One region of the Empedobacter stercoris genome, then DNA from elsewhere that is predicted to be linked to it. Evidence: riboswitches for the same ligand, from Rfam matches in the RefSeq annotation. Region 1 holds a riboswitch; the other holds the start of a gene.

Region 1 (4,441 bases):
ACACGAGCCGATTTTACAACCTGTGGTAAGAACATTTTACCACTTCCAAATAAATCTCCTACGACATTCATTCCATCCATCAATGGACCTTCAATAACTTGAAGTGGTGACTTAATTTGATCTAATGCTTCAGCCGTATCTTCATCAATAAATTCAGTAATCCCTTTTACCAAAGCTATTTCTATTCGCTTTTCTAAAGGTAATTCACGCCAAGAATCATCTTTCTTTTTTTCTTTTGTAACACCTTTTAAATGTTCAGCAAAATCAATCAATCGTTCTGTGGCATCATCACGTCTATCCAATAAAACATCTTCAACATGTTCTAATAAGTCTTTTGGAATATCATCATAAATCTCAATCATTTCAGGATTAACGATTCCCATATCCATTCCGTGCTGAATTGCGTGGTATAAAAAGGCTGAGTGCATTGCTTCTCGAACTGCATTGTTACCACGAAACGAGAACGAAACATTGGAAACTCCACCCGAAACTAACGCATAAGGAAGATTTTCTTTGATCCATTTTGTCGCTTCAAAAAAGTCGATTGCATTTCGGCGATGTTCTTCCATTCCTGTTGCAACAGGGAAAATATTAACATCAAAAATGATGTCTTTTGGATTGAATTTTACTTGATTGACCAATATATCATACGAGCGTTTTACGATTTCAATACGACGTTGGTAATTATCAGCTTGACCTTTTTCATCAAATGCCATTACAACAGTTGCAGCACCGTAACGTTTGATTTTTTTGGCGTGCTCGATGAATAATTCTTCTCCTTCTTTTAAAGAAATAGAGTTGACAATTGCTTTTCCTTGTACATTTTTTAATCCAGCTTCGATGATTTCCCATTTAGAAGAATCAATCATGATGGGAACTTTTGAAATATCAGGCTCGGAAGCAATTAATCGTAAATATTTTACCATTGAAGCTATACCATCAAGCATACCTTCGTCCATGTTGATGTCGATAATTTGTGCGCCACCATCTACTTGATCACGCGCAACTTGAAGTGCTTCTTCAAATTTTTCTTCTTTGATTAATCGTAAGAATTTTTTTGAACCAGTTACATTTGTGCGTTCTCCAACGTTTACAAAGTTTGAATTTTCGCGTACAATTAATGGTTCTAATCCAGAAAGTTGAATTTTTACGCTTGACATGCAACATTGATTTTTCGAGGTTCGTATTCTTTTGCTAAATCTGCCATTAATTTGATATGATCTGGTGTTGTTCCGCAACAACCACCAATAATATTGACCAATTTCTTGTCTAAAAATGGACGAATATGTTCACGCATCATTTCTGCTGTTTCGTCATATCCACCAAAAGCATTAGGTAAACCTGCATTTGGATATGCACTTACATAAAAAGGAGCTTTTTCTGCTAAAACTTCTAAGTATGGAATTAAATCTGTAGCACCTAACGCACAATTTAAACCAACTGAAAGTAAATCAATATGTTCTAAAGAAATAAGGAATGCCTCAGTTGTTTGTCCAGAAAGTGTGCGTCCAGATTTATCTGTTATCGTACCTGAAGCCATTAATGGAACGTTGATTCCAGTTTTTTCGATCGCATCTTGAATTCCATAAAATGCTGCTTTAGCATTTAGGGTATCAAAAATAGTTTCAACTAACAATACATCAACACCTGCTTCTAACATTGTTTTAGCTTGTCGAAAATAAACATTAGCTAAAGTGTCAAAATCGATGTCACGGTAACTTGGGTCATTCACTTGAGGTGAAATCGATGCTGTTTTATTTGTAGGACCTAAAGAACCAACAACAAATCGAGGTTTGTCTGGAGTAGAATATTCCGCACAAGCTTCTTTCGCTAAACGAACGGCTTCCGAATTTAATTCATCAACTAAATCAACCATATCATAATCAATCATCGAAATGATATTCGCATTAAATGTATTTGTTTCAATTAAATCTGCGCCAGCAGCTAAATACTCTCTATGAATATCTTTGATAATTTGTGGTTGTGTTAACACCAATAAATCGTTATTTCCTTTTAAAGATGTATGGAAATTTCTGAATCTTTCTCCTCTGTAATCTTCCTCTTGCAAATTGTGCTTTTGGATCATTGTTCCCATAGCACCATCTAAAATAACAATACGTTCTTTTAGTATATCGTTTAATTTCATTTTACTATTTTATTAAAACCTTATGGGAAGAATTGCGAGGTAAGTCCTTATCTTTCTCTTTTTTGAGTAGGATGTAGCACCCAACTTTCCTTTGGGTTGCCAAGATATCTACGGGCCTAATCCCTCCATCTATTCTTTATAAGGTTATCTGCAAAATTATCCATTCCTTTTAAAATAAAAAAATGATAATCATTATAATTATTATTTGAAGAAGACATGTCAAAATAAGTTAATCATTCCATAAACTTAACCTGATTATTTTTGGTTGTAAAATCATTAACATAGAAAAATATTCTTACAATACGTTAATTGATGTAAAAAATATCTTTAATACTTATTTAAGGTGTTTTAAATTAGAATATTATTAGGTTTTTTGAATTTTCCAGAATTAATTAGAAGATTTGTTTTTACTTTTTAATCATTTTTATAGAATCAAATCATTAAATAATAAAAATTTTAGAAAATAATTCTGAAATTAAATCATATTAGAACTTTAATTAGAAAATTATAAACAAATGTATGTTTTAATATTTGGAAAATTGAAATAGTTTGTACTAAATTTGCCCTCAGAAATAGCTCAAGTAAAATTTTATATTTTATCAAGAAAAGTGGAGGGAAATGGCCCTAAGAAACTTTAGCAACCTGATTACAATCAAGGTGCTAATTCCATCCTGTTAAGGGAAGATAAATAACTACGATAACCATCATTCAGTATTATTCTTAATACAACTGATTCAATTGTTATTATTTTAAAATTTCCTTTTTTCTTCACATTTTCTGATAAAATCAATAGTAAAGAAATAAATAAATGAAAAAAATAAATATCGGATTATTCGGATTTGGCGTAGTAGGAGAGGGGATTTATAAGGTTTTAGAAGAGAAACCACAATTAAATGCAGCGATTAAAAAAATTGTAATTAAAGATGATTCAAAAACACGAAATGCACCAGCTGAATTATTTTCAACAAATGCAGAAGATATTTTAAATGATGATGAAATAAATGTTGTGGTAGAATTGATTTCTGATGCAGATGCAGCTTATGATATCATCAAAAAAGCTTTTGTTAATGGGAAACATGTCGTAAGTGCCAATAAAAAATTGATTGCTGACCATCACAAAGAATTATTAGAATTACAAGAACAAAACAATGTTTCTTTCCTTTATGAAGCCTCTGTTTGTGGTTCTGTACCAATTATTCGAAATTTAGAAGAATATTTCGATAATGATTTATTGAATTATGTTTCTGGAATCGTGAATGGAACAACAAATTACATCTTGACTAAAATGGCGAATGAAAATGAATCGTATCAAGATGCTTTGAAAGCAGCACAAGAAAGTGGTTTTGCTGAAGCTGATCCAACGGCAGATGTGGAAGGTTTTGATGCAGCGAGTAAATTGTCGATTATTACATTACATGCTTTTGGTAAAAAAATTGAAGTAGAAGCTATTATTCGTAAAGGGATTACTGCTTTGAAAGTTGAAGATTTTAAATATGCGAACGAAAAAAATTACACAATTAAGCTAATTGCGAATTCAAAAATAAATCATCAAACAGGAGAAATTACGTCTACAGTTTTACCAACTTTTGTTGAGCTTAATAAAACGATTGCTTTAGTAAATAATGAATACAATGGTGTATTGATCGGAAGTTCGCTTTCCGATGAGCAGTTTTTATATGGAAAAGGAGCTGGGCGTTTCCCTACATCTTCAGCGGTTTTGAGTGATATTTCTGCGTTGAAATATGACTATAAATATTCGATTCGAAAATATGAAAATCAACACGAGGGTATTTTTAATCAAAATGGGAAAAAACGTGTTTACATTGGATTTGAAAACCAAACAGATGATGTTTCAAGTTTTTTTGAGGAAATAGAAGAACGTTATCAGAGTAAAAATTACAACCATATAGTTGGTGTAATTGATATTGAGAAGCTTAAACAAAAAGAAATTATAGAAAATACAAATCTTTCAATAATTGCTTTTGAGTAATATTTAGGATAAAAAGCCTTAAATTATCTTGAGGCTTTTTTTAAATCTAAAAATGTCCCGTCCTGAAATAGCGATACAAAAAAGAAATCGTTATTATGGAAGAAAGAAGCAATTATGTCAAACGTACTCAGCGCGATTACAGTATGTCTTTTAAGTTGAATGTTGTAAAAGAAATTGAGTCTGGGGAATTATCTACTGTGGGCGCTTGCCGTAAGTATGGCATCCAAGCCCGAAGTACAGTTATGAGTTGGCTCAGAAAATTTGGTACCTTTGATTGGGAGAACCAAACACCCTCGAATATGCCA
Region 2 (4,441 bases), 1.1 Mb from region 1:
CTTATATTTGTTTCGTCGGAATTTTGGCAACATTTCCTATTGCTCAAATTATGGCCTATTTATTAGTGAAAGATTTTTTATTAATAGATGATCAAAAAACAGAAATTGATCTACTTGGTACAAATCAAGAATAATATTAATTTTATCGAATGTTAGCAAAGCATTCGATTTTTACGAAAATGAATGAATTGGGAGCTGCAAAAGTTCCCTTTTTTTTTATGATTGATTTTTTAAAAGAAAATGGAGAAATTGTTCCGTTGAATAAATTATCAGAAGAGATTAAATTTGAAATCAACTGTACTCAAAAAAAAACTTTTGAAAAGGCTTTCGAATTTAAAAAATTTCCAATTACCTTCGATGAATATCTGCCAAAATTTAAACATGTGCACGATAATCTTTTGTTTGGAAATTCATATTTGACGAATTTAACGCTTCCTACAAAAATCGAAACAGACTTATCATTAGACGAAATTTATACTTTTTCGGATGCGAAATATAAACTGAAATATAAAAATGATTTTGTTTGCTTTTCACCCGAACGTTTTGTGAAAATAGAACATCAAAAAATTTTTTCAAATCCAATGAAAGGAACAATTGATGCGTCAATTCCACACGCTAAACAATTGATTTTAGATGATGAAAAAGAAGCTGCCGAACATGCTACAATTGTGGATTTAATCCGAAATGATTTGAGTTTGGTTTCCGAAAATGTTGAGGTGACAGATTATCGCTACATAGAAGAATTGAAAACAAATGATAAAACATTGTTACAAGTAAGCTCTGAAATAAAAGGAGACTTGAAGGAAGATTATTACCAGAATTTGGGAACAATTTTCGATCAACTATTGCCCGCAGGCTCTATTTGTGGGGCGCCTAAAAAGAAAACCGTTGAAATTATTTTAGAAGCTGAAAAGTACGAACGTAATTTTTATACAGGAGTTTTTGGTGTTTTCGATGGCGAAAATTTAGATAGTGCAGTGATGATTCGTTTTATAGAAAATAATCAAAACGATTTCATTTTCAAGAGTGGAGGAGGAATCACAGCAAAAAGTAAAGCGAAAGCAGAATATGAAGAATTAATCCAAAAAGTATATGTTCCAATTTATTGAATCCATTTGTTGTGAAAACAAACAATTACGCCATTTAGAATATCATCAAGCGAGATTTGATCGTACTCGAACTGATAATTTTACTGAAATTAATCCGATAGTATTAGAAGAAATTATTCAACTACCTGAAGATTTAACAGATGAAAAATATAAAGTTAGAATAGTGTATGACCGCGAAATTCAATCAGTAGAATTTCTACCGTATCAAATCAAACCAATTGAAACCATTCAACTTTTTGAAATTGAAAATAAAATAAATTATACCTACAAATACTTGGACCGCTGGTTTTTCGATGAGTATGTAAAGGAATCAAAAACAGATGATTTGGTATTAGTTAAATCAAATTATATTACCGATTGTATTTATTCGAATATCGTTTTTTATGATGGATCGCAATGGGTAACGCCTCGTTCTTGTTTATTGAAAGGTACAATGCGAGAGGCTTTGTTGCAAACAGGAGAAATTATGGAGAAAAATATAAAAGTAAGAGATTTAGAAAATTTCACCTCATTCAAACGAATCAACGCGATGATGAATCTCGAAGAAAGTCAAGAATTGGATATTTCTCATTTGATTAAATAACTCTATAAAGTTAATAGAGTTTTGTTTGCAAATTTGTTTTTTAACATTACCTTTGCATAACTTATCAAGAAAGGCGGAGGGATTGGCCCGATGAAACCTTAGCAACCAGATGACTTATAATCTAAGGTGCTAAATCCAACCTATCAAAGGGAAAGATGAGTAAAAGTATTTCACTTTTATCTGTTGGTTTCTTGAAAGTTTTATGAAAAATTGAAAATGAAAAGAAACAAATTTTTACTTGCTTCATTCGCATTTATTTGCGCATCAACTCTTTTTGCACAAGAAGTAGAAAAAGAAGAAACAAATCTTAACGAGGTTATTTTAATCGGAGGTCGTGCTTCTGAAAGAACAGTTGTTAATTCATCGGTTCCAGTCGACATCATTGATGTTGAAAAATTAAAAACGTCTTCGCCTCAGTTGAGTGTAAATGATATCTTAAACGTCGTTATACCATCTTTCAATTCGGTTCGACAGTCTTCTGCAGACGGAACAGAGCACGTTGATCCTGTGACTTTACGTGGAATGGGACCAGATCAAGTATTGGTGTTGGTGAATGGAAAAAGACGTCATACCACATCGTTGGTTAATTATCAAAACACGGTTGGGAATGGTTCTGTTGGAACAGATTTAGGTGCAATTCCAATTTCTGCTATCGACAAGATTGAAGTTTTACGAGATGGTGCAGCTGCGCAATATGGTTCTGATGCAATTGCTGGTGTTGTGAATATAGTGCTGAAATCTAAACCTGGAGGTGATGCGTCGTTGACTTACGGACAAACTTCGCGTAACGATGGTGAAACGTATAATTTTAATGGTAGTTTCGGCACAAAATTAGGTCAGTCTGGTTCGATTGTGCTTTCTGCGGTTGTAAGTGAACGTAAAAAAACGAATCGTTCGAAAGATCATAATTTAGATATTTTTGGAGATAATTTTGCATATGATTTCGCTGATGATCCAGATGCGGCACGAGCTGCGGATGATGCGAAGATAGCCGCTTTAGGATTATCAAGAAAAGATTTTAGATTTCAAATTGGTGATGCGGCAATCAAGAATCAACAATTTTTTGTGAATGCTGAAACAGCAATTAATGATCGATTGGATTTTTATTCTTTCGGAGGTGTTTCGTTGCGACAAGGAGAAGGTTTTGGATTTAGAAGATTACCAAGCGAATTGTCTGATGATGCGTTGAAAATTTATCCAACAGGATTTCAAGCGACATTAAAATCAAATGTGAATGATTATTCAAATTCGACAGGATTACGTTATTCGTACGATGGATGGAAAATCGACTTGAGCAATTCATTTGGGTTAAATTCATTTAAATATGATTTAGAAAATTCAATCAACCAATCATTAGGACTTGATTCACCAACCGATTTTTATGCTGGTAAACATCAATTTTTACAAAATACGGTAAACTTAGATTTCTCAAAACGAATCAATCAAAACATTAGTTTAGCTTTTGGAGGAGAGTACCGTTTTGAACAATATAAAATCGAAGCTGGAGATGAAGCATCTTATTCTGGTTCTGGATCAGAATCTTTTGTAGGATTTTCACCTTTGAATGCAGTAAAAGGAGATCGACATTCTGTTGCCGCTTATGTGGATGGAGAATTAAAATTCGGAAATTTCACTGCTGATTTAGCAGGTCGTTTTGAGAATTATTCAGATTTCGGTAGTACAATTAATGGAAAATTAGCCTTAAGATATGAATATGCAAAAGGATATTCGGTTCGTGGAGCTGTTTCTACAGGATTTAAAGCGCCATCGTTACAACAAAAATATTTCAGTAATTCGTACACAGATTTGTTCTTAAATGATAACGGAGATCAAGTTTTAGTTACAAAAGGAATTATTCGAAATGAATCTGATCTTTCGAGAGAAATTGGATTAGACCAATTAAAAGAAGAGAAATCAATCAATGCAAGTTTAGGGTTAACTTTTCGTCCGACTTCAAAATTGTTCATTACTTTAGATGGATATTTTATCCGAGTTGATGATCGTATTGTCTTGACTTCTGATATCACAGATCCTATTTTAGAAAAGTACAATGTTGCAACAGCACGTATTTTTACGAATGCGATTGACACAGAAACAAAGGGATTGGATTTAGTGATTTCGTATGATACGCGTTTGGGTAGAGGAAAATTAAATACAAGTTTATCTGCAAATATTAACGAGACAAAAATTGTGGGATACCATTTCCCTGAAGCTTTAACAATTCCGACTGAAGAGTTTTTTGGACCAGATCAAGTGAATATTATTGAATCGTTGAGTCCAAAAGCTAAAGCAACTTTAGGATTGAATTATTCGATTTCAGGTTTCAATTTTATGGTGCGTAACACCTATTTCGGTAAAGTGACAAAGGATGGATATCCATGGGGAAGTGTGCAAGAACATACAGGAAAAGTAGTGACAGATGCATCGATTGGATTTGATATCACGAAGAATTTTAACTTTACAATTGGAGCAAATAATCTTTTTGATGTTTTCCCAGACAAGCAAGTATACGAGAATTCTTATTATGGTGTTTTTCCACACGCACCAGTACAAATGGGAATGACAGGAGCGTATTATTTTGCACGTGCAAGTTTTAAATTTTAATCAATAATAATATATTTAAAGTGTCAATTTTAATGTAAATTCAACATTTCAATTGACACTTTTTTTGTGTATGGCACATTCTAAAATTGGTTGGAAAACCGCAGCAGCATTAGTGATTTCGAATATGATTGGAACTGGTGTGTTT

The links. Region 1 has a riboswitch for S-adenosylmethionine ahead of NZD85_RS02680 (homocysteine S-methyltransferase family protein). Riboswitches for the same ligand answer to the same signal wherever they lie in the genome.
Region 2: linked by a shared signal. The riboswitch ahead of NZD85_RS08030 (TonB-dependent receptor plug domain-containing protein) and the one ahead of NZD85_RS02680 (homocysteine S-methyltransferase family protein) in region 1 are both predicted to bind S-adenosylmethionine.

Annotation. Positions count from the first base shown of each region.
Region 1 is NZ_CP104209.1:578,273-582,713, reverse strand. It holds gene metH (methionine synthase) at 1-1,160, opposite strand, end outside; gene NZD85_RS02680 (homocysteine S-methyltransferase family protein) at 1,148-2,146, opposite strand; SAM riboswitch class I at 2,191-2,291, opposite strand; SAM riboswitch class I at 2,740-2,837, shown strand; gene NZD85_RS02675 (homoserine dehydrogenase) at 2,955-4,136, shown strand; gene NZD85_RS02670 (helix-turn-helix domain-containing protein) at 4,232-4,441, shown strand, end outside.
Region 2 is NZ_CP104209.1:1,692,907-1,697,347, reverse strand. It holds gene NZD85_RS08045 (hypothetical protein) at 1-134, shown strand, start outside; gene NZD85_RS08040 (aminodeoxychorismate synthase component I) at 150-1,109, shown strand; gene NZD85_RS08035 (aminotransferase class IV) at 1,093-1,692, shown strand; SAM riboswitch class I at 1,751-1,854, shown strand; gene NZD85_RS08030 (TonB-dependent receptor plug domain-containing protein) at 1,909-4,296, shown strand; gene NZD85_RS08025 (APC family permease) at 4,367-4,441, shown strand, end outside.